Regions from separate parts of the Fusibacter sp. JL298sf-3 genome, predicted to be linked through region 3. Evidence: riboswitches for the same ligand, from Rfam matches in the RefSeq annotation. Region 3 holds a riboswitch; each other region holds the start of a gene.
What was found. A riboswitch is a leader RNA that binds a small molecule or an ion and turns the genes downstream of it on or off. The one in region 3 is predicted to bind cobalamin.
Positions count from the first base shown of each region.

Region 1: another riboswitch for cobalamin. It lies ahead of ACR6HW_RS03165 (DUF4430 domain-containing protein); the one in region 3 lies ahead of ACR6HW_RS10275 (sirohydrochlorin chelatase).
Region 2: another riboswitch for cobalamin. It lies ahead of ACR6HW_RS13495 (ABC transporter substrate-binding protein); the one in region 3 lies ahead of ACR6HW_RS10275 (sirohydrochlorin chelatase).

Region 1 covers NZ_CM132608.1:652,942-662,748, reverse strand. Annotated here, with positions in the region: gene ACR6HW_RS03170 (TetR/AcrR family transcriptional regulator) at 1-362, opposite strand, end outside; gene ACR6HW_RS03165 (DUF4430 domain-containing protein) at 522-6,452, opposite strand; cobalamin riboswitch at 6,629-6,821, opposite strand; gene ACR6HW_RS03160 (metal ABC transporter permease) at 6,986-8,107, opposite strand; partial or broken gene ACR6HW_RS03155 (metal ABC transporter permease) at 8,362-9,234, opposite strand; gene ACR6HW_RS03150 (metal ABC transporter ATP-binding protein) at 9,248-9,807, opposite strand, start outside.
Region 2 covers NZ_CM132608.1:2,855,419-2,865,225, reverse strand. Annotated here, with positions in the region: gene ACR6HW_RS13530 (sensor domain-containing diguanylate cyclase) at 1-907, opposite strand, end outside; gene ACR6HW_RS13525 (COG2426 family protein) at 963-1,451, opposite strand; gene ACR6HW_RS13520 (GNAT family N-acetyltransferase) at 1,484-2,080, opposite strand; gene ACR6HW_RS13515 (MucBP domain-containing protein) at 2,213-2,728, shown strand; gene ACR6HW_RS13510 (zinc metalloprotease) at 2,725-3,822, opposite strand; gene ACR6HW_RS13505 (ABC transporter ATP-binding protein) at 3,920-4,678, opposite strand; gene ACR6HW_RS13500 (FecCD family ABC transporter permease) at 4,678-5,721, opposite strand; gene ACR6HW_RS13495 (ABC transporter substrate-binding protein) at 5,718-6,755, opposite strand; cobalamin riboswitch at 6,861-7,042, opposite strand; gene ACR6HW_RS13490 (methyl-accepting chemotaxis protein) at 7,228-8,952, shown strand; gene ACR6HW_RS13485 (ZIP family metal transporter) at 9,008-9,807, opposite strand, start outside.
Region 3 covers NZ_CM132608.1:2,154,151-2,163,957, reverse strand. Annotated here, with positions in the region: gene hemA (glutamyl-tRNA reductase) at 1-202, opposite strand, end outside; gene ACR6HW_RS10320 (precorrin-6A/cobalt-precorrin-6A reductase) at 204-977, opposite strand; gene cobJ (precorrin-3B C(17)-methyltransferase) at 974-1,690, opposite strand; gene ACR6HW_RS10310 (cobalt-precorrin 5A hydrolase) at 1,687-2,754, opposite strand; gene cobM (precorrin-4 C(11)-methyltransferase) at 2,738-3,484, opposite strand; gene cobI (precorrin-2 C(20)-methyltransferase) at 3,477-4,184, opposite strand; gene cbiT (precorrin-6Y C5,15-methyltransferase (decarboxylating) subunit CbiT) at 4,188-4,769, opposite strand; gene cbiE (precorrin-6y C5,15-methyltransferase (decarboxylating) subunit CbiE) at 4,759-5,382, opposite strand; gene cbiD (cobalt-precorrin-5B (C(1))-methyltransferase CbiD) at 5,379-6,476, opposite strand; gene ACR6HW_RS10280 (precorrin-8X methylmutase) at 6,478-7,113, opposite strand; gene ACR6HW_RS10275 (sirohydrochlorin chelatase) at 7,113-7,472, opposite strand; cobalamin riboswitch at 7,589-7,776, opposite strand; gene ACR6HW_RS10270 (response regulator transcription factor) at 7,814-8,620, opposite strand; gene ACR6HW_RS10265 (hypothetical protein) at 8,929-9,660, shown strand; gene ACR6HW_RS10260 (hypothetical protein) at 9,679-9,807, shown strand, end outside.

The DNA of each region.
Region 1 (9,807 bases), 1.5 Mb from region 3:
TAGAGGGGGTTCACCATTGAAGCGTTGTAAAAGGCCATAAATGTCGCATAGGCTTTTCTCGCGGCTTCACTTTGATAGAAGGTCGCTTCTCCAACTGCGGTTAAATAGGCTTCTAAAGATGGGGCCTGTATGCGCATAAGCGGGGCACACAGGTTGTCGCACAGTGTTTGAAACAGCGACAGCGTAATGTCTTCCACCTTTTCAAAGTGGTGAAACACGGTACTTTTACTAATGCCGGCGGCGTCGGCAATTTTTTTGGCACTTAAAGCATTTAAACCTTCTTTTGCAATAATATCCAGAGTGGCATCGAGGATTTTCGTCCGCGTCGACGCCCCTTTGACCATGCGTTTGTCTTCATTCATAGCAATCACCTCAATTGCATTATAATACAAACCGACCGAACGGTCAATGTTTTTCGATTACACAAAAAGACCTGCTCGTAAATAGAGCAGGTCTTTTATGAGCCATGAGGTCATGGCATGCTAGAAAATATCTTTGTTAGAAAACGGTGTCACAGCTTATCAGTGGTTTATAATATAGGTGTACAGCCGATCAATGAGGACGGCGGTCATGGCGCGATTTAGTGTGACGTCAGAAAGCAGTTGTCCATTGCCATCACCTTTTACAAGTCCTATTGCGCGTAGGTGGTCAAGTGCAGAAGCGCGTTTAACATCGACTGAAAAGTCGCGGCTTGCAAGCGCTTTTATCAATAGAGTTGCCGCTTCTTCTCGTGTAATAGACGCTTCCGGTTCAAAGCTATCGTCAATCAATTGATGTTTTTTACCTGATTTCACTGCACTATCAAACCAATGGCCGTCGACATTAGAGCGTGTTTCAATTGACAGTGTTCTCAACGTCAACGTTAAAAATTCAGCACCGGATATTGTTTTCTCCGGCATGTAGCGGTTGTCATTGCCCAGTGCCAGCCCTTTGAAACCAAGGCTGTCAATACTTGCCTTAGCCCACGGGAAAAGGTTTGCATCACTAAAAGCAGTATCGGAGAGCGCCACTTTGTATCGGCCGCCTTCGTTAATTTCAAAAGTGATACTGTTCGTGCGGCTGTCGTAGATACCGCCAATTTGCTTTTCTTTATCGCCATCCACTAATAAGAGGCATCTATTTGGTGTAGCAGAAGTAGGTGTTGTCAACTTTAGAGTGACTTTTAGCGGTGTGTCTACGAATTGTCGTTTTTCTTTAAAATCAGCATCTCTTAGATCAATATCAAACGCATCTGATTGGACCGCGTTAATACGGACGGCTAGGGGGTGATTCAAGTGTCGTCTTTGATTGAACCGAATAGCGCCTGCCGGTGTCTCAACGACGAGATCATCAATTTCAGACCGGTCAAACGCTTCAAGTGTTTGAGCTGTAAGCGCAACAGGCTTTTCGTCAAGGCTTAAAACCTTCAGTGTCGACAAGGTGCCAGGCACTGGCAGTTCTAAAGTTGTCAATTGTTTTTTAATGGCAGTTAGACGCGAAATGCGGTTGCTTAACTGTACGGGTAGCGCATTGCTCCCATTGAGTTCGAGGCTATTTTGTCGCGCGATAGCGTCTGTGTAAAATTGAGCCATTGTTTTCTTGTAAGCTGATTTTTGTTCTGCAGTTGTCGCCTTATTCCCCAGAGTGAGCAGCTGTTGTTCTACAGCTATTTCATCAGCAGCTGTTGCGATTTTGTTCAAGTGTTCTCGAACGCCGATGAATTTTTCGACTAAAGAGTTGTCTGAACTGTGTACCAGCTTGTAAATCTCTGTGAAAACGCGATTTTGTCTTTGATTCGAAGTGGTAATTTCATCGCTATCGGTTGTATAGTCACGTGTGTAACGCCACTCGATGCGCATGCCTTCTGTCAAATGAACTTGACCGGCCCCCACATTAGGCGCTTTGCCGTCGATGTAGTACTTCCAACCGCTGTTTTGTCCATAGTCAAAGGCTTCAATACCACCAATTCCGACAATGTAATCTCGATTGGCGTTTAATATCACTTCGAGTCCTTGGGCTCTAAGGATGCGCTCGGTGTAGGACATAACGTTTTCACCCTCTGTAAACTCGGCAGTATACTGAGATAAAAGTGGGCCGTTTGGTCCGTCAACGCCAATAGATGCGAGATGTTGTGCCACTGGCGGCGTCGTGTCCACAGATTTAACAGTAATATGCACTTCGGTATAGATATCAGGCTGCATCGGATGCACCACTTTAACGCGTCCCGATCCTGTTGCATTGCCTTTTAAAACCATGTTTGAGGCGACACCCACAATACTTGGCGTGAGGCTTTGGACAACTGGTTCTAGCGCTGTAGGCGTACCGTCAGGGTTGACGATGGTTGCATTTAAGTTAATCTGCTCACCGACATCGATGACATAGCGCGTTTTAGCTACATGAACGCGCTGCGCGTTAATTTTTGCGTACGGTTGAAAAGCCGATTGCATCAAATACCCTTCGGCAAGTGCCAGAGACGCTTGTTTTGTGATGAGGTTTGTATCTGTGCCGTACTCTGATACGACTTTAAAACGGTCGCCTTCAAAAACCGTCAATAGTGAGGCCATAGCTTTTTCAATAACTATCGTATCGACATGGCTCTTTTGATAAACGAGGCCATGCAGAGCAAATGCGGTACTGTAGGGGTTTCCAATTGCTCCCGAGTCCGCTTGCGCGCTCACGAGGTAGTTAAGGGCCTTATCGCGCTCGTGTTGTCTAGTTTTATCATCACCTAATGCGACAAGGTACATGCCTGTGTCGTCAATACCGTAGCCGATAGCGCCAGTGTCTTGTTGCTGTCCTTTTAAATAGTCGAGTGCAGCTTTTTTATCGTAGGTAGCACCGGCCATATCTAGAGCGATTATCGACCAAATGGTTTGATTTTCAGTTGTTGCGCCCCCTGTAAAAGCACCGCTAGGTTGCTGACATTTGGCCAGTTCGGCAATAAAGTTTCGTCCGTTGTGGGCAGATGGATCTTGTCCCGCTGCGACTAAAGTAATGATATTGGAAGCAAAATCTGTCGGATTTGCTGGTGTCTCGTTCACACGAATTTTAGAAGCTGCTGTGGACGCGCCAGTGGCCCCTTGCAACATACGGTGAAAAAGAGTGAGGTCGTGCTGCCAATTGTCATATGAGAGAACGGTTGTTTTTAACTGCTCTAGGGCTTCGGAGGCTGTGGTGCTGTTCTTTGCTGTGACGGTTATGACACGTGTGGTCTTTATTTCAGGCGCATCTACTAAAGCGACTTCTATGTCGCACGTCCCTGCGCTCAGCCCGAGAATTTGCCCCTGGGCATCTACAGATGCAACGGCGGGGTTGCTTGAACGCCATGTCACTACTGGAGTGGGGGTATAGGCGCCAGAAGCCTTCGAAGCGGTAGCTGAAGCCACGTGGCCTTCGCCCACGCGCAATGTTTGTGGCAAAGGGCTCATTTGGAGTATCCAATTGTCTTGCGCGTTAGCTAGTGTTATTTTTTTAAATGTTTTTAAGAGTGTGGCGTAACCGTCTTCGTACCTAGAAAAGCTAAGGGTGTGTTCTCCAAGCGTAGGGAGGGTTACTGTAGCTTTACCGTCTTTGTCTGTTGTGGCAAGTACCGTATGCCCTGTTTTGACTTCCACGTTCTGTAGGGGAGACTGACTTCGGCTGTCTAGAACTGTAAAGGTTGCAGTTAAACCATTAACTTCCGTCTGAATCGTAGGCACTTTAGTGTGCATGAGCCACTCGCCGTCCACTTTTTCATAGTGTGATTTGTAAAACACGATGGCGTCGTAGAGGGGCGTATTTTCATCTGTTCGCAGTGTTTTAAGCGCGTTAATCCCTATCATCGGCGAGTCGTATGACCCATCTAAACGTCGGACGCTATAGCTCCAACCGTCATTATCACCTTGTAGTTCTCCTAAAATACCAGTGACAAATAGCGCGGCGCCACTGCCGTTGTAAGTGATGTTATCCTCGCCAACGGCTTCTTTTAACACCTCGTAAGGGGTAGAGGCCATCGTATACGTGTAAGAGAGGACTTGGTTATAAAGTGTCTCATTATTGCCTTCTACTTGGACGATTAATGGGTGCGTTAAGTCTTCAAGCGTCGGATCCGGTTCTTCCGGTTTTGTCGTATCCGACGTTTGAACATCGAACACAATAGTTTGAGTGCGTGCACCCAAGGTTAGTGTAACTTCTCCTGTACCGGCTTTTAGTGCTGTAAGTTCACCATTTGAGAACGACAAAATTTCAGGCGTTGTCACGTGAACTTCCGGAGAAGCCGTTGTCAACAGCCCTTGTGCGTCAAAGGCAACAGGTTGAAATGGTTGAATGCTCCCTACAGTGACTTCTGTTGTGTAACCGCCGGTTACGAGCATTCGTGTGGCCACCCCCGGTGTTTCAACTGTTGGCGATTGGCGCAACTGCACAAACATCGAACGATCGTCGACCATATCGGTTAACGCCGCAAAGGCGTGGTAAGTCGCTTTGTAGTCAGCACCGATTTTTTCTTCACTCTTAGCGTACCCTTGTAGTTTGGGATCAGGGGAAATGTATTTACACTTTAACAGTGAATTCAGTGGCGTATTGCCGTTTCGAGTCCAGTTGGGGTGGTAGGCCGGGTTAATGCCATTGGCGACAAGTCCTTGGACAACACTTGCAGTAGCCATGGGACTATTAGAAAAATAACCGCCGTCTAGGTCGAAGCCGCCGTCGACGTTTTGTTGACTTTGAAGCCATTGGATTAGGGCGTCGGCTTTGGTAGCGGCAGCGCCCACTTGATCTCTATAAAGTCCTAGCGCCACGAGGCAAATGCCTTCTGTTTGTATGGCTTTATAACCCACAGAAGACTTGTACGCGCCATCGAGAAGCGTTACGAGTGCTTCAACTGCTGATGTACTGTCATAAGGCGCGCCGGACATATAGAGGGCAATAATCGCCCAAGCCTGGTACTCAGCATCATTTAAGTCCATAGGACTGAGGGCAAATTGCCCTTTGTAAGCACCGTTTTGGACTTGTGCGGCTCGAAGTGTTTCCAATAAATTTTCAACTTGTCCTTCATCGGTTGTCAGCACTGGTGCAGAAGAAGAACCTAGTTGAGCAATCAGCGTTTTCGTCAGCAGCGCTAAGTTGTTGACCCTCGAATAAGACATCAAGTTGTCAGCGATATGATTGCCGTCCATCCCCGATACAGTTGCTGCGGGGGCAGATAAAAACTCGTAGTTGTTGTAGACGGCGTATTTGGCTTTTAAAAAGTCAATTTCCTGTTGCAATGTTGTTTTTAGTGCTGGCGTAAGACCTTCGCCGGCGACAACTGACACGCTGTACTGCGCTGTTATTGAAGGGGCGCCTTCAACACCAAAGATAATGTTCGCAGTACCGACGCGCTGAGCGGTGAGGGTCTGATTTTCTACGGTGACCACTTCAGGGGTGTCAGAAGTGATTAACACCACGTCGTCCAGTGGTCTGTCGCTTGCGTCATAGGCGAAAGCAGTAAAGTTCAATGATTCTCCCACAGTGAGTTCTGTTAAAGTATCAAGCGATGAACGGACAGATGTCGGTGGAGTCATAGGGGTATAACGTATATCGTAGACGCTGTTTCCGTTAATGAGCTCTGTTAGAGCGACTAAACCGATGCCATCGGCAAGTTTACTTGCATAGCTCCCCCCTGGACTGTTGGTAAATCTCCCGTCACTTTCAATGTAACAGGCCATGATTCCATTTTCAAGGGTGTTGCCGGCGCTTGAGACCCAGCTTGAAGGGGCGATTCCAAGCTTCTTAAGGGCTTGGAACGCGTAGACAGTAGCACTTAAGTCCCCCTCGATTGAGCCGTTGTCTTCAATGCGCTTTTCTAAATAGACAAGCGCTTTTTGAATGGTGTCTTCAGCGCCTTCAACTTGTCGATGAGAGGCGAGAGCAAGTGCAGCGAGGGCGGTGTAGTCGGCACTCGGCGTGTAGTCTTCAACCATCTCTTGATCCCAATCGTCCCAATACGACGACGTGTGTCCAAAGGCGAACTCACCGCTGTAGTCTTCTTTTCCGGTGGCGATAAGATGTTTGGCGTAAGCGGTTTTATCGTACGATGCCTCTGCCATCTCAAGTGCGATAATCCCCAGGGCCAAATCTTTGGGGTCTTCTTCAGAGGGCCATTCGTCTAATACCATTTGGACGTAATTATTTCCGTTGTAATCAGCAGGATTTTCGCCGGCCGCAATTAGTGCCATTACATTGCGCGCACCGTTAGAAAGGGAACTGAGGCCCCCGTATACGGTGAGCGCCCGGCGTATGGTGGTCACATCTACACCGGCGTTTTTCAGTCCCATTGCCTCGAGGTAGTCGTAGGTTGCATTGTAGCTGCCATCAAAAGATTCGTACCGAGTCACCAGCTTGCTTAGAGCTTCGCCTTGGCTGGTGTTTGACGCAAAGTTTGGCACCAGTGGAAAACCGGTAAGAACGAGTGCGACTGCAAGAATTAGTGAAAGTACTTTACGTTGTTTCATGTTCTTCTCCTTATGATATATTTGTTTCCAGGGGGGGACGCGGTGTTTATTTCAAGGCCTAAACATACAAAAAACCGGCTTGAAAAGCCGGTTTGGTACAATAAAGTCTCTTTGATTTCACGGAGTAAATCCATAATAAATATCGTACGATGAACACGTTCCTTTCACTGGAAGGGGGTGGTGTCAATCAATTGGCAATATCCTGACTTATGGATGCTAACGTGAAGACTTCGCCTTCCCAAACACTTTGTTCAGTGGCTAAATGAAGTGCACTCTCCAAATACAGTGGCCTGACCGTCCGAGGTTCTCACTCGAGTTCCTTTTAATTCCTCTTATTTCTAAGAAGAAACCAATTGACCATTGGAAACCTGTGGTTTCCTATGAAATTAAGGGATGTCCCGCTGATATACTAGCACAAACTGTTGTAAAAGTAAATATAATAAAATCCGCTAGATACGCCTTGTTAGCCTTTAGAGCTCGATTTTTATCAGAGCAATAGCATGCACGAAGTGCTTTACAAGGCTTTGTTGATTTTAGACCGTCCCGAGAATAGCGTCGTAGCTTTCCAGTGCAAAGTGTCGTCCTTTTTCTGTCAAGTGGTAAATTCCGTCGAGCACGACGACTTTTTCTTCGCGAATGAGCTGTCTCATGGTTTTTTCAAGGCGTTCCCTTGAGTAGTTCACATGTAAGTGCAGCGACTTCACGCCATTTTCTTCACGTGCTTCGGCGGTATCGGTGTGTCGGTGCATGTGAAAGACGATGGCTTTTTGTGCAAATTCCCGCCTTTGAACACTTCGGCGTCTAAGTACAGTGATCATTCCGCGTTTCGGTGCTGCGATAAAAGCCAACAAGAAAGTCAGTCCCGTTACAGTGGCCATGCTCCCGGCGATGGACACATCGAATGCGTAGGCAAATCGATAGCCAACGAGTGCGTTGAAGGTGCCAATGGCGGCGCTGAAACAAAGCAGCCGTTTAAGATGGTCTGTAAGGAGGTAGGCGGTAATAGGTGGGCCTACCATAAATGCGATTACCAAGATTGAACCGACAGCTTCAAAAGCTGCAACAGTTGTGACGGACACACTGGTCATTAGTAAATACTGAATCAGAACCGGTGAGAAGCCCAGTACAGAAGCGAGTCCAGCATCAAAAATACTTATTTTAAGTTCTTTAAACAGCAAAACAATCATGACGACGTTGAGAACGAGAACGGTCCCCATTGTATACAACGCTTTGGGGCCGAGGTCCACACCGCCTATAACAAGGCGGTTAAAAGGTGCAAAAGCCAGTTCGCCAAGCAAAACGGCGTCGGTGTCAATATGGACTTTACCGGCGTAACGGCTGATCCAAATAATGGCGATGCTGAAGAGGAGTGGGAAGACGATGCCAATGGCTGCGTCTTCAGATACGAGACGTGTTGCCGTAATCAGCTCCACTAAGTACACAGTGAGTAAACCGACGGCTGCTGCTCCGATAATAAGTAGCGGCGAGTTCAAGTCGTGAACGACAAAGAAAGCGGCGACAATTCCCAGTAAGATGGTATGTGTGATGGCGTCTGTCATCATAGCCATTTTTCTGAGGACGAGAAAAACGCCGGGTAAGCTACAAGCCACCGCTACGACGACGGCAATTAACTGAATTTCCATTTGCGCACTCATAGCAGCGCCTCCTTTCTCAGGGGATGAGTTTTAACATACGCAAGCCCTTTTTCAGTGAGCATCCACTGGTTAAAATAATCTCGTTCTACACAATCGCTTCTGTCGAGGAGTTGCTCTATTTCGCGTTGAAGCCTTTTGTCGTTGGCACAGGAAGGATTGATTGCCAACAGGTTGTGGCTTCTATTCTCTTCCCCGTGATTTTGAGACAAACGGTATAAGCTAAACAGCAATTGATCCGATGTTATGCTTTTGTAGCGGTTTCTCTGTTGTCGGTAACGCCAGATTAAACCGCGCTCAGGGGCAAAACAGATGCTTATAAGAACGATAAGGCTTATAATGACGACAATGGCCGGGCCCGTAGGCATCTTACGCATAGAGGAGCTAATCAAGGTACCTAAAACGCCACTGAATGCACCGAAAGCACCGGCGAGGGCCACCATTTTAGAGAGGCTGTTGGTCCATTGACGTGCGGCAACGCCGGGAGCGACGAGCATGGCGCTCATTAAAATGACCCCGACAGTTTGAAGGCCTATAATAATTGAAACGACGATCATACAGGACATCAGCCGATTGAGCTTAGTCGCTGAAAAGCCCAAGCTGTCCGCAAAAGCGCTGTCAAATGTCACCAGTTTTAGTTCTTTCCAAAAGAGAACGACAAGCGCTAATAAAAGCATACCGATAATGGAGACACTGTAGACGTCTCGCTTTAAAAGCGTAGAGGCTTGTCCGAAGATAAACTTGTCAATGCCTGCTTGATTGGCGTTTGGGATTTTCTGAATATAGGTCATCAAGACCAATCCGAAGCCAAAGAAAGTGGAAAGGACCAAAGCCATGGCGCCATCATTTTTGATGCGTGTATGCCGAGTGACTAAAGTGATTAAACCGGTAGCCAAGAGCCCGGCAATCAAGGCTCCTAGCAAGAACAGCTCAGTGTTCTTGTTTTGGAGAATAACAAACATAATGGCTATTCCCGGCAAAGCCGCATGTGATACCGCATCGCCGATAAGCCCTTTTCGATTTAAGACGGCGAAACTACCGACCACTCCGCTAATAATCCCTAGTAGTGCAGAGCCTAATGCCACGAGCCGCAACGTGTAATCTGATAAGAAAAATTCTAAAGATGTCATAAATTTTCCCCCCCTAACTTTTGAGGACTTGTCCGGTACTACGGTACGTTTTCCTCAAGTTTTCCTCTGTAAAAACATCAGAAACGGGACCACTGGCGACCATTTGGGTGTTGAGCAAGGTCACCCAGTCGAAGTATTCCGGTACAGTTTGCAAATCGTGATGAACGACGATAACTGTTTTGCCTTGTCGACGCAGTTCTTTGAGAATCTCAATGACGGCGCGTTCTGTCTTTGCATCGACACCTTGGAATGGCTCATCCATAAAGTAGATGTCTGCTTCTTGAACCAATGCGCGCGCCAGAAAGACACGTTGTTGCTGACCGCCACTAAGTTGACTGATTTGTCTGTTTGCGTAATCGTTCATACCGACTTTTTTTAATGCTTCAAAAGCAATATGCTTGTCTTGCTTCTTAGGGCGTTTAAACCAGCCGACATGGCCGTAACGCCCCATGAGCACTACGTCTTGTACTGTGGTTGGGAAGTCCCAGTCGACGCTGCCGCGTTGAGGGACATAGCCGATGAAACGTCTTTGCGTATCGTAAGTAGCGCCATTAAAGAGCACTTTTCCTGTAA
Region 2 (9,807 bases), 700 kb from region 3:
GCGTTATGCGAACCGATTCGTAAAAATCCATTATTGAGAAAAGCTGCATCAGTAAAATGGCAACTGCTTCGAAAGCGAACAAGCGCACAGCAAATGTATAGTACTTTTTATAACCGATGAGTACAAACTCCCTAACGAATAGTAAAATGGGAATGGGGAAGAGCGTCAGCATGATGTAGGCGCTACTGCCTATGTAAAAGGCGCTGCCGACAAAGAACTGAATGAGCCTAGATTCAGCAATCAGCCAAAGTGAAATACTGATGGCAAATAGACCCAGGTAGAGAAACTGCTTGCGATTAGGCAATCTAAACAGCATCGGAAAAACCACCATAACGGCACCGATGACGAGGATGATAAAGGATGTCACAAAATCCCAACCATGTGTCTCTATCACTTCCAGCATAACATCGCCTTGTCCACCGTAAAAAACTGGGTTGAGGTAGCCAGACATATCCTCATAAGGCGATGACAATCTGATTTCAATCGTTTTGCCCGCTGATTTCGGTGGAAGCGTCATCACATGCCAAGCGCTGGCCACGGGCATCGATAGCCCTCGTATCGATTCAAACTGTCGACTGTAGAGTTCGACGCCATCTAACCAAACAGAAACGCGCTGCAAAGAGCCGCGAAAGCAAAGGGTCTGCTCGGCGTCAAAAGCCTCTGGGAGAACTTTTTTAACAGCGTACTGCATATTCTCCGGCAGATGGTAATGTGTCGGGAGAGGCGCTTCTACCGCCTCTGTGCGCCCGTCCGTTTCAAAAGTCCAACCGCTGTCGAGATACGCGACACCCCTTTGATGAAGTTTTAGAGTCTCGCCGTAAAAAAAGCGAGATAAAAATACCAACAGTACGACAATTAAAAGCGTCCAACTGTATGTGAATAAAAGCTTTCTCTTTTTATCAAACATGCGTCACCTTCAAGACTTTAATACGATATGTATCGCCGCTTAAAAAGCGGCACACTCAGCTTAGAATGTTCACAACGCCTTTGCTGAGAAAGGTCACGGCAAAAGCCGCGATGAGGTTTCCGGCGAATATCGCCGGAAAAGCCCACTTAAACCGAATATTGAGGAGCGCCGCAGCCAAACTGCCGCTCCAAACACCGGTTCCCGGAAGCGGAATGGCCACAATGAGAACGAGTCCCCAAGCGCCGTATTTTTGAACCTTTTGTCCGCTGTTGTTTAGCGAGAGCTTGGTAAGGCCCTCGACCAGCGTGCCAAAGGCCCGCGTTTTTTTCAGCCAGTTGAAGACCGGCCTAACCGTAAACAAGATGACGGGGACGGGCAACATACTCCCTACAATGCTGAGCAGCATCGCATGCCATGGCTCCAAGCCCAATGAAATACCCACGGGAATGGCGCCTCTTAGTTCCACAACCGGCATGGCCGCCGTCAACAAGACTTTAAATTCAATGGACAAAAAGTCCAACAGTTCTGATAGAGTTGTAAACATACGCTCACCTAAACGCTAAAACAGTTCATAAGCTAGATATTTTTACCCCATTTTACAGTTGTGTAAACAGCATCTTTATGCGGAATATCTCTATGAATATAGTTAAAAGTGGCTTTTATAGACGCTAAAATACAGGTTGATTTCGGTACTGCCCCGTCTTGAAGGCCTTTGTACATTAGGTGCATCGGAAACGCACCGTCGTATGTCGGTAAGGCGTAAACCATTGGCAACACACTGGCGCCGAGATTTTCGTAATATCGAATCCGGCGCAGCTGATTTTCATCTTCTCCTGTGGGCATTTCTACCTCTAGCAACATACTGGTGTACTTCGGCATATAATAGGCACACAATGCGTTGAAAAAACGGCTGCCATAGCCTTTTGACCGCTGTTCTTCATCGATGGCGATAAAGTCTAACCACAGCGTTTGCGTCTCTTCAATTGTATGCAGTAAAGCAAACCCCACATACGCGTCACTTGTCTCGTCAAACGCTTCAATAATGTCGTAGGCACCGTCGTCTATTAAGTTATAAAAAGTGCGCTTCGATTTGAGCTCATTTGGTGGAAAGGTCGCCTCCAAACGCTCGTAGATACGCTCAAAAGCCTCCCTAGGTTGTTTAATTATTTTCATCGTCTCACCTCTCGTCTTAGCATACCAAATTCCCATATAAAAAGGAAGACAAGACAACCATCTCTAAGTGAACTTTAAGATAAAATCGGGTATGTACTTAAAAGGCCATAAAGAACGAGAAAGGAGTATATCATGAGGTTTGTGTACAAAAATCTGTTTCTGCTCACCTGTCTTCTACTGATGTTGGGAACGACCGTTTTTGCAACTAATGACGCCGGCGATGTCGTCGTCTTTCACCTCTCAGAAGATGGCGACGTTTTGGCACCACCTGTCGTCATGAACGGTCCAATAGGCGATGCCTACTACGCTGTTGCACTGGACTTTGAGGGCTACGGTCCGGGACAAATGCCGGAAAACGCCGTGGGGTTTTACGGGCACGACAGCGTCCGCGTAGAAATACGCTACCGCCCCCTCACAGTCACCTCATCGGACACTTATGTCACTGAGGAAAGCCTCTCTGACACCTACGTCACTGAGGAGAGCCTCTCTGACACCTATGTCACTGAGGAGAGCCTTTCGGCACCTACGTTGACAGATGAAGACATACCGCTGTCAGACGCTTTGCCTCAAACCGGACACGCACCTGCCGGCATTGCATTTGGCATCGGATGCGGTCTTTTGCTCTTAGGTGCCTATCTAAGACGCTAACAGCTTCTTAACACAGCCTCAAGGCGCTGAAGTACCTCGACACAATATGCCTTATCACTTGCCGGCACCTTGAGGCTTCCCACTTTAGTTGCCCAGAGCTCAAACGATTCTGCATCCCGATCCAGATACACAGCTTTGTAAGCATGCCCTATAATTTGCTGCGTGCTCTCCGCTATTAACAGAGGTGCCAACTTTTCAAATACGCCCTTGGCGTCGTCAAACCGTTCTTCTGTGCACATCGCCATAAACACACACAGCATTGCATCGGCTTTAAGATACCCCGGTGCAGCCGTCAAATGGTCTTCCAAGTCGCCTGCAACTTTTAGCCACAAAGCTGTTTGATTTTCATAGTGTGCCTTAGACCCTGTGACAATAGCAAGAGAATAATCGAGGACATCTTCAAAATCCGAATGGTAAGGGGTCGTTACTTCTACTTCTGAATAGAGCTTTCCGTTGCCCAATGCACCGGATAAATTGAAGAGAGCACGAATCTTTGCACTTTGAGGCACCTCTCGGTACAGACTCTTAAAGTAAAGACCGTCTGTCAACAGCATCCCCTCTTTTCTAGGCCAAAGGTTAAATAAGAAAAACAAACCGTTCAACGCGAGCAAAAGCCCGAAAAATCGTCTGGTTAGAGCACTGTCTATTCCAACAGCAAAAGCGATGATCAACAAAGCGCAGACCAGTGCGTTCATCAACAAGCCCCCCAGAAAGAACCATGCGTAAGCCTTGTTGCCCACGGTTTCATCTTTTGGCATCATCGCACAGTAACCGATGTAGCTCTGGCCTTTTCGCATCTTTTCAAGGCGCCATTTCAGTCGATCATTTACCCGCACAACGGTTAAAATCAGAGTGTTAAATCGAATCAGGCGAAAACCGACCAACGCGCCCATACACAGGTGTCCGAGTTCGTGTACGATAACGGTAAGGTAAAATGCAACCCCTAAAAGTGGTATCAGTGAAAGATAGTCCACAGGGGAATAAATGCCTAAAAAACCACTCAGCACGCCAAAGCGGCCTTCAAGGGCACCGATTACCCCACCTATAATTATGAGCACGACATAATACAACCCTTTTTTACGTTGCTTTTTCATTGGACAACGCCTCCCATTTTCAAAAACTTTAGTACCATCATAACACAAAAAGTCCGATAGATTTTGAAAGTTATCAGAATCTAACAGACTTTTAATCTTAAAGCGCTTTGTACAAAATGTGGGGAATCCCCTGCTCGTGGACAATTTGCGCGTCGACTTCGTAAATCTCTTTAATCACCTCCGGCGTCAAGACTTCTGAAGGTGTGCCACTGTAACACATCACACCGTCTTTCATGGCGTATAAATGGGTACAGTACGCTGCGGCTATATTGAGGTCGTGCACAGCGGCAATCACTGTACACGGCAATTTCTTAACCGTTTTCATAAAACTGAGTTGGTGTTTGATGTCGAGATGGTTGGTGGGTTCGTCGAGAATCAAAAACGGCGTCTCCTGCGCCAGTGCCCGCGCGAGCACGACGCGCTGTTTTTCACCGCCTGATAAAGACGCATAGCTGCGGTCCTTGAAACCGTACATATCGACTTTCTTAAGCGCCTCTAAGACGATGGCCGTGTCCTTATGGTAATCGCCTTCTAGAAACTTCTTGTAAGGCGTTCGACCCATTCGGACGATTTCCTCCACTTTAAAATCAAAGACGTAATCGTTGTGTTGCGTTACAACGCCTATAGTTTGCGCCATTTGGCGCGTTTTGATTTTATCCACAGAGGTTTCATCCAGGAAAATAGCACCTTTAGAAGGTTTAATGGCTTTGTACAAACAGCGTAAAAAAGTACTTTTGCCACATCCGTTGGGGCCGATGATGCCCACAAATGCCCCTTCAGGGGCAATAAAATCCACACCGTTCAATATCTGCTTTGTTTCGATTTCATAAAAAACCGATTGACTTTCTATGACCATTACGCGCCTCCAAAATGATAGGATCTTCTAAGCATCAAATAGATGAAAAGCGGCGCGCCAATCATGGAAATCACAATGCCAATGGGCATATCGCTTCCCTTGACAATTACACGCGACGCGAGATCGGCCCACACTAGGAAAATCCCTCCGGCGAGGGTTGCCACCGGCAAGACCTTCTTGTGGTCTGTTCCAACGAGCATCCGCACACAGTGTGGCACGATAAGACCCACAAAGCCGATAATCCCCGAGCTGTACACCACAAAACCGACGAGTAGCGACGCCACCAAAAGGTACAGTGTCCTGTAGTGATGAAGCTCTTTTCCAAGTGTCAGCGACACTTCATCGCCTAAGAGCATTAAATTTAGTGTACGCCACTGACTGATAAAAAACACGGTGACCAAAACCGTCAGCAACGCCAAAATCTTTAAAGAGTCCCATTTGGCACCGGAGACACTGCCCATTAACCAGTAGGCGATGCTGCGAATGCCTTCGCGGTCGTCTGAAAAATAGATGACAAAACTCGAAATAGAAGAGCTCACCGTGCTGAGGGCCATCCCCGCTAAAATCAGGCGCGTACCGCTGGTCTTCCCGCGTATCCCCGCCAAAGTCAGCACCAACAGCGCGGTACAGAAAGCCCCTATAAACGCACAGATGCCGACAAAATTCGGCCCAAAAAAAGTACCGATGCCCGCGGCGAGAGCGAGAGTCGCCCCGAGAGAGGCGCCAGAGGATATCCCGAGGATGTAGGGGTCGGCAAGTGGGTTTTTCACCACAGCTTGCATAACAACACCGGATATGGAAAGGCCCACGCCGACCAAAAGGGCCAACAGCACCCGCGGCAGCCTTATATAAAACACAATGTCTTCCGTGCCTCTTTCAAACGTTTTCAGCAGGGTATCGTCATGGGCAATTTTACCGTAAATGACACCAAAAACATCTCCAACCGGTATGTTGACACTGCCGATGGAGACCGAGACGAGGACAGAGCCCACCAGTACTACGACCAGTAGGCTCAAAATTACAGTCATTTTAAATGGCTTCATTTCTCTGGGTAAAGCCCTTTGATAATCGATTGAATCCCGTCGAGTGTACGGATACCACTTGCGTACACTTCGCTAAGCATAATAGGGTGAACGCGTCCATTTTCAATTGCTTGGATGCTCTTAAGCCCTTCGTTGTTTAGAAGACTCTCCAACGCTTGGTCTCTGACGATTGCGTCACCGTAGTAGACGGTGAAAATAACTTCCGGATTCAAAGCGACCAAATCTTCCGAACCGATTTTGCCGTTTTCTCTAGCGACGAGGTCTGCACCGACTTTCGTAGCAATGTCCCCGCCGATGCTGTCTTCACCGTAAATTCTGTACACGCCGTCTTTTTGAACTTCGAGGATAACGGTCTTAACCTTTTCTTTGTCGGCGACATACGCCTGTGCTGAAGCAATTTCTGCTTTCATATTTTCGACAATGGCTTTCGCTTTCTCTTCCACATCGAAAATCTTGCCTATATTTAAAATATCTTCGTACTCGTTGTCAAGGGTGTTGGGTTGAATCACACCACTGTTTTGTGCCATGTATGTGTTGATGTCTCTTTCGTGCCAAAACGACACATCGCCGAGGTTCTTTTCGCCGAACAGTGAAAACCAGCTGAGGATAAAGTCCGGTTGAAGGCCAATGACTTCTTCCTTGCTAATGCGTTGATCGTAATAGGTCACATTTTCAAAAGCCGATTGCAGTTCTGTTTTCACCTCATGGTCCAGCCCGGACGCCGCCACAATTTTATCTTCTAAGCCAAGTGCCAAAAGTGTCTCTATCGAGTTTTGGTAAACGGCAATTACGCGCTCAGGCGCCTTTTCAAATGTAATCTCTACCGGTTCTTTTGCGTAGTTGTACGTCGTAATAGTCACAGGGTAATGTGCCTCTGCACCATCTGCTGTTTCATCAGGTGCTTTCTCAGCGTCGGCTTCTTTCGTCGTATCCGTTGGCGTCGTAGGCGTCTCTTTCGCGGAGTCGTCCGCTCCGCATCCGGCAAGTGAAAAAAGCAACACAAATGCCATCAATAAGGTACTCAGTTTTTTCATCTTCTTCTCCTTAGTCTTTTGTGTGCATAAAAAAACCCTTACCACAGACGGCAAGGGTTGAATAATCGCTTTATCGCGAAACAGCCCCCTCCATCGTCCGTGGAGTATCGGTGCGTTTGCAAGGCAGGTCTTCTGACTCTAGTCTCATCATTTTATACGCCTTCCCGGTCACCCAGTGGCTTTCGTATAAAACTCCTCTATTACAGCGGCGGGACCGTGTTGGATTTTCACCAAACTTCCCTTTTAATGACGTGCAGGACACGCCAACCTCGCAACCTATTTTTTTAAGTCATTTGATTATACCCAACATCTTATACAAAGTCAAGCAATAGCCGGTTGCCCGGTCATAATATTTGTAAACACATTATTAATATTGCAAACTTTTAAACAGATGAATTGACAACTTTGTGAAAAAAGATTACGCTACCAATAGGTTATCACTATAAAATATTACGGAGGCATTGCTACGACCATGAAAAAGCAAAAAACGAAAAAGCTCGGTCGACAGATTACAACGAGAATTATGTTGGTTATGACCCTCTTGTTTCTCGTCGTCGGCATCGTCGTGACTTCTTTTATTTTTGACAACGTCTCGACACTTGCCAAACTCTCCTTTAACGCCGTCGGCACCGGGCTTGAAAAAAGCTTCAGCCACATGACATCCGACGGGCTATGGGACGAAACAAACAGTGATTACGGTACCTTTGAACGCATTAAGGAAGAAATCGTCGCTCTTGAAAAAGACATCTCTGCAGTATCTGACAGATTGCATATATTGACGAAAAAAGACGGGGCATGGGTGTACCTCTACGGCATTGAAAACGGGAAATTTCATGACACCGGAGACCCGCTTGCCGAGGTCTCTGAAGATCTCGAAAAGGCGTATGCCACCGGTACGGCCACTGGCACCGATTTGTCCGGAAAGTTTTTACTCAACCGAAAGCCCCTGGATTTCTATTTCCCCGCTGAAACAGCTGACGGCGAAAGACTCGTCATTCACACCACCATCAAAACCGATTTAATTTGGTTGGTCATCGGCGGTATCATCGGGTCTTTTGTCGCCTTACTCCTCCTCGTACTGGCCACTGTAAACATCGTCGTAAGTATTATCGTTAAAGCTGAGATGCGGTCGATGCAAACACTGGTTGAAAAAGTTGAGGAGATATCAAATCTCGAAGGCGATCTCACTAAGCGCATTGAAATTAAGAGCAACAACGAAATCGGTCAAATGGCCACGCACATCAACCAACTGCTCGACACCATTCAGGGTTTGATGTCCACCATTCGCCAATCGTCTGCACAGCTTACAGAAAATACGGCGAGCTTTACCGCCATGCTCGAAGAAGCAGAGAGCAACGCCCTTGTTATTGAAACCGCCATGGAGGCAAGCGACGCCACCATTGCAACGCGCACCGAATCCACGCGGCGCGTTGTCGACCAGGTGGCCCAAATCAACGATGCCATCACACAAGTGGCGGAACACACGGCCTCTCTCAGCACAGTGGCCATCAAAACTTCTGAAAGTGCCGAAGACGGGACGACACTAATGACCGAGATGCGCCAGTTCGTCGACGAGACGGTCTCACAAGTTTCCGGAACCGGTGAAAAGGTCGCCGAGCTCAAGGCGGAATCTTTGGCCATCAGCTCCATTGTCACCAGCATCCGAAACATCGCCAGTCAAACCAATATGCTCGCACTTAACGCCTCTATAGAAGCGGCTCGAGCCGGTGAACAGGGACGCGGTTTCGCCGTGGTGGCAGAAGAAGTCCGGAAACTCGCCGAAGAATCCGCCGAACAAGTGACTTCTATTGAAGCCCTCATTGTCAACATTCAAGAGCGCATCGACACCACGCAAGTTTCAATGGGCAAAACCCTAGCGCTGATTGAAAAGGAACACGAAATGGTAGGCAATGTAGAAGGGCAGTTTACAGCTATTGCCGCCGATATCGCCCAAGTGACGGCCATGGTACAAGAGATGCACGGGGCCACCGAGGAAATTACGGCGTTCAGCGATACCGTCAACAGCGAAATGAACGCGCTCAACACCTCGTTTGATCTCAGTGACAGCAGTGTTGAAGAAGTGATGAACAAAGTTATCGCTCAAAATCAAAACATCGGCCAACTCGCCGACGAAATCGAAGGACTGAGCACACTGTCCGCCGCCCTTTCAAAAATAATTGAAAAATTAAAACTGTAACCCTAAAAAAAACGTCGACAAGCGCTTGTTAAACTGCGCTGTGCCGACGTTTTTTTTAACCTAAAGCCACATCTAAAATCATCATTACCGTAAAGCCGAGCATGGTGCCGATGGTCGCTACATCTGTCTTTGAGCCGCCTTCTTCCCGCTGGGCTTCTGGAATCAGTTCCTCTATAACCACGTAAATCATCGCCCCTGCGGCAAAGGCCAATGCATAGGGCAATATCGGTTGCATACGGGTGACTGCAAACGCACCGACAACCCCTGCCATCGGTTCCACAATGCCGCTGGCCTGGCCGTATAAAAACGCTTTCTTACGACTGAAACCTTCCCGCCTCAACGGAATGGATACAGCAGCCCCCTCAGGAAAGTTTTGAAGACCGATACCGATGGCGAGGGCAATAGCGCCCGCCAGCGTTGCAGAAGATCCAATGCCTTTTGCAGCGGCGCCAAAGGCGACCCCGACGGCCAACCCTTCCGGAATGTTGTGAAGCGTAATGGCCAATACCAGCAGAACACTGCGTTGCCAGTTGGTCTTTACCCCCTCGGCTTGGCTCGTATCCAGACCCATGTGGAGATGGGGCAAGAGCTTGTCCACTAGAAACAAGAACCCGCCACCGGATAAAAAGCCAATCGCAGCGGTCAGATAGGCCGTTTGACCAAGTGCTTCGGCCATTTCGATGCCCGGCGCCAACAGCGACCAGAAACTCGCGGCAATCATTACCCCTGCGGCAAATCCCAGCATGCCGTTGAGCACCGTTTTGTTGATTTGCTTAAAGAAAAATACAAGTGCCGCTCCTAAAGCCGTTACGCCCCAGGTAAACAGCGTGCCTATCAGCGCCTGTTGTACAGGCG
Region 3 (9,807 bases):
CTGTTTGCTCGTCAAAGTCGTCTTTGCGCGTGACGTAGTAAACTTCAAAGCGTCCACAAGTTGAGAGCAGAGTCGCTTCAAGAATTCCCTCCTGAATGAGGGCGTTTAAAAAATGCGCTTGTGCCGCCTCGGTCAAATGACATTTTTCTCTTTGTGACACGGTGGCATTTTCGTGGTGGATACTGATAACGCCGATTTGCATGTTATGCCTCCAAAATCTTTTGTTCTATTAAAGTTCTAAGTGCCTCACGACTTTTAAACGGTGTTAAAAGTGTGGTGTCAACCGTTGGCGACACAATGATGCCAACGGTCTCCGGATGGGCCTTTACGGCGAGATAGTTGGAATTAAACGCACTCCCCGCACCACTGTTTTTAAAGACGAAAAAGCGCATGTTGTAAGCTTCGAGAAGCGCGTTGTTCAGCAGTTGAGGGGCACGTTTAATTGCAACGATGTTCTCCGATAAAACGCCGTGTCCTTCGCAAGCTTTAATCGACTCGTACGACGGCATGACTCTAAAGTACAGGTGCTCTTTGTCAAAGACATTGCACCACTGGGCGATGTGCTTCATTCCCGTAATAAAAATCCGGTCGCCTTGGCGGTGGCGCATTTTGACAGCGTCAATAGCCGCGGCCATGTCGGGAACGACCACAAAACCGTCTAAATCTTCCGGTAGTGTCAACTCGCGCACAAAGCCGTAATACGGGATGCCGACGGCATCACAGGCGGACTTGGCGTTGTTTTTCACCACGTGGGCGTGTGGGTGTGTCACGTCGATGACCGCCTGAATACCCCGCTGTGCTATAAACGCTTTGAGCGCCTCCAAATCCATAGGGCCGACCTGTATGTGGTCGGCGTATGCCTTGTAGTGTGCGGCGCCATAAGCTGTCGCCACTGAGAGGACAAAAGGCTGCTGATGTTTTTTCAAAACATCGGCAACCTCGACACATTCGTGTGTTCCGCCCAAAATCAGCATCATAGCTTATAGCCTCTCGGGGTGATGAGACAGCCGTTTTCCGCATATGTCGCTCGGTTTCCGACGATGACCATCGAGGTCATGTCGATGACGCCGTAGTCGATGTTGTGGATTGGGAAAACAAACTTTTGCTCATCGGCTCTACCGGCATCTTTCACGACGCCAACCATCAATTGATCACCTGAAGCAGCTCTAATGCGCTTGATGGCTTCTTCGATGTGATGAGGTCTGCCGTGGCTCTTGGGGTTGTAAAAGCAAATGACGAAATCGCCTTTTGCCGCCATATCCACGCGGTTCATAATCACGTCGTAAGGGGTGAGCAAGTCGCTCAAACTGATATGGCAAAAATCGTGCATAAGCGGCGCACCTAAAATGGCTGCACTGGCTGTAGAGGCTGTTACTCCAGGGACGATACGGATGTCGTCATCGTCGTTTGCCAGTTCGTAAATAAGTCCCGCCATGCCGTACACGCCGGCGTCGCCACTGCTGATAACCGCCACGGTATGGCCTGCTCTTGAAAGGGCGATGGCTTCTTTGCAGCGTTCTACTTCGCCGCGCATGCCGTTTTGAACGATGGTTTTGCCTTCAATAAGGGGCTCTATAAGACGAATATAGGTTTTGTAGCCGACGATGTGTGTCGATTCTTCAATTGCTTTTATTGCACGTTTTGTCATATCGTCCAGAGAACCCGGACCGATTCCGATTACATAAATCATAATGTGTTCCTTCCTACTGCAAATGTACAGCCATTTTTCTTAGTGACGTGAAGTGCCCATGCGTCAGAAGTGGTCGCATAAGCGCTCGGTCCTGCAACGGCGCGGACGCCGGTGATTGTCTTGACAAACTCAGAGCCTTCGTACTGATCCTCATAAGGCATGAGGGCGTCGGCGCTGTAAAAAGTCGTCTTCATCTCATAGTGTTCAGCGAGTTTGGCAAGCGCGGGTTCATCGGCCTTGAGGTCTATAGAAGCCGCTTCGCTAAAGGCGTCCGGCGCCAGTTGGCGCTCGGCACAAAACTCGAGAAACGCTTCGCGGTATTGGGCGTAGGGGAGGTCTTTTTTTAGACCGGTGCCCAGTGTAAGGGATTTGCTAATGAGGCTGTAAAAAGCCGGATCTTCGCTGTCATGCGCCCTGTAGTCGATGACGACTTTTAGGCCGGGCTCTTGGCGCAGCGCGTCTAGAGATGCGTGTACCGTGAGCTTCGGGTAAGTCATGGGTTTGACCTGCTGTTTCAGATGCTCTGAGACATACAGGTGTATGGGGGCGTCGTCGGCAATGGCCATGTTGATTTTCTTCAGCGCCGTTTTATAGGGTGCCGGCGGTATGGCGTATTCTTTCATAACCCTTTCAAAGCCCTCGTGACCTCTGAGGTCTGTTGCAGTGGTAATGACGGGATGCGTTTTGTAACCGGCGGCATTTAAACGCTCGCAGAGGTCGATGGTCAGTGCGTTGGCATTGCCGAAGTGACCGCTTAAAAGTGCGATGGCGTGGTGCCCCATATCGTCGACGACGATAACAGGTGGGTCGCTGAACTTGGAGTCGATGGCGTCTTTTATGCTTCTGACGGCTATGCCGACGGCGCCGATAAAGACGACGACTTGCGGCGTGCTGTTGCCATGGGCTTTAAAAATAGCTTCAATTTGCCTTTTAAGGGGCCGCTCTAAAGCGTTCTCATCCATTTCAGGGAGATTTAGAGCATTGGAAAGCACTTTTTTAAGCTGTTTACCTCGTTCTGAAAAAGCAAAGAGGTGGTAAGTGCGCGTTTTATTTTCTGAACTCATGTTGAAAATCCTTGTGATAGAGCAGTGAGTCGTTAAACGACTTTCCGAGGCATTTGCCGACGATAATCAGCGCCGTCTTTTCGATCCCCTCGGCTTTGACTTTCTCACAGATGTCATCGATACAGCCGGTGACGATTTTTTGTTCCGGCCAAGTGGCTTTGTAAACCACTGCAACAGGGGTATCTTTGGTCATACCGCCTGCGAGCAACTCTTCCATGACTTTGTCCATAAGTCCGGTTGAAAGGAAGATGGCCATTGAGGCACCGTGTGAGGCAAAGGAACGAATGGATTCGGCTTCCGGTACAGGGGTTCGGCCTTCCATCCGAGTGACGATAACACTTTGCGTAATTTCGGGAACCGTGTATTCGATTTCAAGTGCCGATGCAGCGCCGAGGAAGCTCGAAACGCCCGGAATGAGTTGGTAGCCGATATTCTCCTGCTTTAAGCGTTCAATTTGCTCGCGTAGAGACCCATAGATGGAAAAATCGCCGGTGTGCAAACGCACGACTTTTTTGCCTTCTGAAGTGCCTTTAACACATAAATCGATGATTTCATCGAGGTTGAGGTACGCGCTGTTGTGAATTTCGCACGTTGGCTTGCAGGCTTTCAGCAGTTCGGGGTTCACCAGGGAGCCCGCGTAGATGACGACATCGGCCTCTTGGAGTGCGCGATGTCCCTTTAAGGTTATGAGTTCCGGGTCTCCAGGACCGGCACCGACAAATTTAATCATTTTTATACCACCTTTTGTTCATGAGTAATGTTGTAAAGTAAGAGAGCTGATCGTCGCACATGGCGCGCAGATCTTTGTGTACGATTTCGTTGGGTTTTCCAAAATTGCTGACGGCGATGCAATAGCGGCTCAAGTCGTGTTTTTCCAGGAAAGTGACGACTTCTTCCGCATTTTTGTAAAGCTTCATCAGCACCACGGCGTCGTTTTCGAGCAGTGTTTTTTCAATGGTGGCCATGGGTTGTGTACACGGGCAGATCACCAGTGAAGCGTCGCCGTCTACAAGTGGGGTGTTCATGCCTGAAGCGATGGCGCCGAAAGAGGTGATGCCCGCCAGCGTTTCTACAGGCACACTTTCTTTAAGATGCATGAGCAAGTAGATGAACGTGCTGTAGAGCATGGGGTCGCCAAGTGTTAAAAAACCGACGTTTTTGCCGGCGAGTACCCAAGCCTTGACCTCTTCTGCTATCGGGGCGATACCCGCGTGCATGGCGTCGAGGTCCAGCGTCATAGGAAAGTGACGCTTTTCTATGTGGACAGTGCTTTTCAAGTAGCGTTTGGCAATTTCATAACTTTCGCTTTTGCCGTCTTTTTTTCCGCTTGGAATCAATAAAATATCCAGCTTTTCAAGGGTGTTGACGGCTTTGATGGTCAACAGCTCGGGATCGCCCGGGCCGACGCCGATACCGTAAAATTTGGTCATGGGTTACCCCTTCCTAGGTTCATTATATACGCATTTTAAAATCGTACAAGGGTTGAGCGGTTTAAAGTAATGGTAGCGTCCGAGGGTCTCCAGCCTGCTTGCGGCAATTTGAGAGCCTTCAATAGCGCTGAATCGTTCATCGTCAAAGAGCATGCCGCTGATTTCGCTGAGGCTCTCTAAAGTGATGGTTGAAAAGACGAGGAGAGCACCGTCTGTAAGGTGGCTGTTTGTAAGCCATGTCATAATGTCTTTAAAAGCCTTACCGGTACCGCCCATGTAGACGCGGTCGAATTTTAAGCCGCTCTCCAGTTGAATAGGTGCTTTGCCGTGGTGAATGGTCATTCCCGATACACCGTGTGCCGCTGCATTTTTTTTGATGAGCTCGACGCCGGTTTCGGTTTGCTCAATGCACGTCAGGTGGATATGCGGAAAAGTTTTCGCCATTTGGATACTGCAAGAACCGGTGCCTGCACCGATTTCGAGAACGTTTTTGCCGGCGTCGAGTTCGAGGTAATCGACAATGGCACCTCGTATTTCCATCTTTGTCATGGGGTTGTCACCCCGTATAAAGGCATTATCTTTCATAATCTATCACCACCACATTCATCGTATAGGATTTATCGGGAATTTTAGATGCTCTGACGACAGTGATGCATTCGTCGTCGTAAGACAGGTTCTCACCAATGGCCATAAGGGGGTCTCGACCACTTTCAATTATGGCTTTGGCAATGGCTTGCGGCGTCCACACTTTGTCAGTGAGGATGCCGATGCGGCTATGCGCCGTCAGATGCTCTTTGTCAAAGTGGCGGCCGTGTGCACTGGTGAGGTAACAATCGTGCATAGGGATGCCGATTTTATTAAAAAAGTACTGTAAGCTGCTGATGCCGGAGAGCACCTCGATGTCAGCGTTTTGTACATGTTTTTTTAAGTAGGATGTAATGCCGTAAAAATTGGGGTCGCCTGATGCGAGCACAGTGAGGTGCTCGTGGTGTAAGCGGGCGTTTTCAATTAAAGTCAGCAACTCTTTAATTGAGCCTGTGTAACTTGAAATATCAGACGCCGGCGCGAATAAGTGTTGCATGCTTTTGATTTGGCGGGTTGCACCGATGACACATCCGGCGGTTTTCAAATGTTCTCGGCAACGCGTCGTCAGATATTGCGGGTCGCCGGGGCCGATGCCCGCTATGGTCAGTTTCATGAAGGCTCCTTTCTCGTGTCTCCGAGTTTTCGGAGGGCCATGTCGTAAAAGATGACGTCAATTGCGGCAAGAGTGGGGGCATGTGCCTGACATTTTTCCCTAGCGCGCTCGCAGAGCGCTTGGAAAGCATAGGCATAGGGGGTTTCGACGAGGGTGTTTGACATTTCATCTGTGGTGTTGCACGACGCTATTTTTTGAAGGACGTCGTATGGGGCCCTTTCAAGCGCCAAATAAGCGATTAAGATTTCTTTTTTGGCGTCGGCGACTTTGCTGTGTGTTTGAAAGATACCGCCTGCCAATTTGATGAGTTTGCCGATGTGTCCGAGTAGGAGTACGCTGTCGAAGGCGAGGCCTTCACTGGCCTTTAAAGCGTAACCGACAAAGTTGCTACAGTGGACAATTCGGCTCGAGTCGATCCCCAGATGCTGGTTGGCGTATTTTTCGCCGTGCATGCCGGGGACGAGCACGAGGTGCTTAACGCCTAGGGCGTATTTCTGATTGAGCTCTGTAAAGATGGTTTGTTTAAAGGCTTCTTCACTCATGGGACGCACAATACCGGTGGTTCCAATGACCGATATTCCGCCGACGATGCCGAGTCTTGGATTAAAGGTTTTTTCGGCGACGGCGGCGCCCTCCGGAATGATGACTTCAACGATACAGCCCTTGTCTTTAGGCAAGAGCTCCTTGACGTTGGCCTCAATCATTTTAAGAGGCACGGGGTTGATGGCAGGTGCGCCAACGGGCACTTGAAGCCCTTCTTTGGTGACAGTGCCCACGCCTTCACCACCTATGATTTCAACGCAAAAAGGGCGATCGGTCAAAGTAACGCGTGCCTGAATGGTGAGCCCGTGCGTTACGTCTTGATCGTCGCCTGCATCTTTGATGACGGCGCCCAGGGCAGAGCCCGATTCCCGATTTTCTGCACTGAAAACGGGAATGGTGAGCGCATCACCACTGGGGAGACAAATGGTGATGTCGTCTCCTGGTTCCAAGGGGTGATGCGTCAATAGCGCCATTGCTATTTTAGCGGCTGCAGCTGCGCAGCTACCGGTTGTATAGCCATTTCTAAGGGGGGTTCCAGTAGAGGATAGCATATTAATCTCTTCCTAAAAATTGATACATGAGTGCGTTCAGTATGGAAGCAGCCACATTGCTGCCCCCTTTACGACCGAGAGCCGTAATACACGGGAGTTCAGAAGCCAACAGGGCGTCTTTAGATTCTGCTGCCCCGACAAAGCCCACGGGAACGCCAATGACGCCGATGACATTGGTCGGATGGGATTCTAGGAGCCTAAAGATTGCCGTTGGGGCATTGCCGATGACAAAGAGCTTAGGCGTCGGGTCCTTTAAGGCCTCATCTATGGCGACCATGGACCGTGTAATCCCCTTTTCTTTGGCGATTGCAAAAGTGTTGGGGTTGTTGACGAGGCAGTCTAGCGACCAGCCTGTCTTCTCAAACGCTTTTTTGTTAATGCCCGACAGCGCCATGTTGGTATCTGTAAATACCATCAGGGGCTTATTGAGAGCCGATTCAAAGGCCTTTAGAAAGGTCTCTTCGATTTTCAAATTGTCGAGGTAATCGAAATCCGCGCTCGTGTGAATCACGCGTCTGTAAATATGGCGTGTGACAGCATCTTCTCTGGGATAAGCACGGCCCATTTCGGCAATGATATCATCGATTATCTCAAAACTCTTGTTTTCGATGCCCATGGGCTTCTTAATGTAGTCCATTAGTTTTCGATCCTTTCGAGCATCAAGTCTACCATCTTGTCGTCAAAACCGATGTTGGCAAGGAAAGTCATTTCGAGATCTGGGTACTGCGATTGGATTTCTTCTAATACTTCTGGTATATCTTCTCTAATGTGGTTGCCGTTAAAGATAAAGAAAGGAAAGACTTTTAATTTGCGCACACCGCTGTTGTAAAGGTCTTTGACGGCTGTGTGAATGTCCGGATTCATGAGTTGTAGGTAGCAATATGAAAACTGGAGTTCCGGTCTCTTTGCAGAAAGTGCCTTTGAGTAGTCTTTCATAATCTCGTCGGTTTCTGCAACTTTGCTGCCGTGTGCGACGATAAGCAATGCTTCTTTCATAAGTGTTCTCCTCTTTTAAAATGTTGGTGGTGTTTCGATCCATTAAAAAAAGCCCAACATCCGCTGGGCTTTGAATTGACACAATCGTTATCGCCAAACCTCCCACCGAAGTTTTGAAGTGCTTTAGGTGCTTGGCAGGTCTCCTGGCTCGGGGATCGTCCTAATCTCTCACCTTCCCGTTTTCACAGTGGCTTTAAAAGATTTCGTACTCCCATACAGTAGCGGGGGCTGCTGAGGCCTTTAACCTCATTCCCTTTTAACTCTTACTTTTTCTAAGTAAAAGACCAATCACTTTCATACATGAGCATATCACACCTTCATAAGGTTGCGCAAGTATAATCTTATGACCGAGTGCCGAGGTTCGGTTTTGAACCCGGATATATCTTGATAATTAGGCGATCAAAGTTGCGGTTGGGGTTGATTTCAATGCGTTCTGTGAGGACGCGCCGACCGATTAATTCTGAAATAGAATGCTCCACTTGTTGGAGGGTGCTGTCGTAGACCAGTCGTCTTAAAATTTCGATGGCCTTGTGGTGAGGGCCCAAAGATAAGACGCTTTCCTCCATCGTTGTGAGCACCTCGTTGAAGATGATTTCAATCCCCTTGGGTTCTAGAAAGACATTGATGGTTTTGGCGCCTTTTCCGAATTTCTGCTTGAGGTACTTGGCGCAGATGTTTCTTATTTCCGTCTCGAGGTGCACTTTGTTTTCGTGGGTCAGTGCAAACTGCTGGTGGACGACAAAGGTGTCTTTGTTGGTTTCAAAGAGGTCGACAGTCACTTGAAGCAAGCTGTGGATTAAGGTGGTTTCTTCCACGGGTTTTACGAGGTATTTGTCGATTTTCAGTTCCACGGAGTGCAAAAGCGTCTCGACGTCGCACAAGCTGGAAGTGATGAGCACACGGCATTTTTCGTGTTCAGCTCTAAGGGTTTCGACGAATTCGATACCGCCGACTTCTGGCATAACGAGATCGGTTATGACCACATCGGGTTTAAACAAGTGGTATTTAATCAACGCGTCGTGGCCGTTTTCGGCAACAATGAGTTTGCCGACGTGCTTTTTAAGCAACTGTGCTGTGGTGGTGCGCGTCAGTTTATCGTCTTCGGCATACAAGACTTTAATTTGAGAAAGCACGTTGGGATACGTCATAAAAAATTCCTTTCAATTACAAAAAGTGTATACTTTATTATATATGCATCTGCAACCGCTGTAAAGATTGTTAAAATAAAAACTTGACATTTGACAATGATGTTGTTAAAATCTCAGTATGCTCAATGATTCAGATATTTAACGATACGCTGTAATTAAAGCATATGAACCGTATTTGTATGAACTGTATTTGGGAAATAAAGTTATGGATAGCTCACAAAATTTGTGCATTCAAACGTTTGATGAGTCCGTGGCAAAAGATATTCTTTTGTTGCGGACTTTTTTAGTGTTTAAAAAGGAGGGGGCCAATGGAAACAAGTCGGAAGTTGAAAGTGTTCGGCAGGTATTTGACAGGGGTTTTTCTCGTCATCGTATGGACGGCATTTGTTACGAGTCCGAAAAGCGGCTTGACAGGCTGGCAAAGAATCGGTGTCCTCGCGGTTACGGGCAGTTTGTTTGCAGCCCTGTCGACTTCGATGGTTTGGCGACGGGCGTACGCCATGAAAGAAAGGTTGTCGATGCAGATGGAGAAGCTCTCGGGGAATTCTCAAGAAGTATTGCTTGCCAGTGAGGCTATGGCGGTGATGACCGACGATACACACACGCGGTCAAAAGCGCTTGAAGACGGTATTCGTGTGGTGTCAAATGAGTTAAAGGCGCATGTGGGGTGCGTCGACGACAGCATTACACATCTCATGCAGATAGAGTTGATTATAGGTAAGATGAACGATGCCTTTGAGCAAATTTTTGAAAAGACAGAGGGGATTAAAACCGATGACCACCGTTTGGTTCACGACATTAGGGGACTGCGGGGGGAACTGAAACTCGCTAAGGAAGCGTTGTCGGGACACGAAGAGGCGTTGACGGCGAACTTGACGGCTTTGGCAGAGGGCGGTTTAAAACTCGCTGATGATGCGGAAGCTGCTATTTTTAAGTTTGAAGAGCACCATCGGTGCATGTGTCATCTCAGAGACAATTATAAAAAAATTGACGATTTAAGCATCCGATTGGAAGGGGTGCTGAACAGCGACGGTTATTAAGGGGACAGGAGGCCGGTAATGTTGCTTTCAAAAGATATCAAATTGCCGATGCCTGTGGCACACAGGCAAAAAGTTCGGATTCAGGAAGAAGCGCAATTTTGGAAAAGTGGGACGTTATTTTTTATGAGGAAGTACCCTTCTAACGGC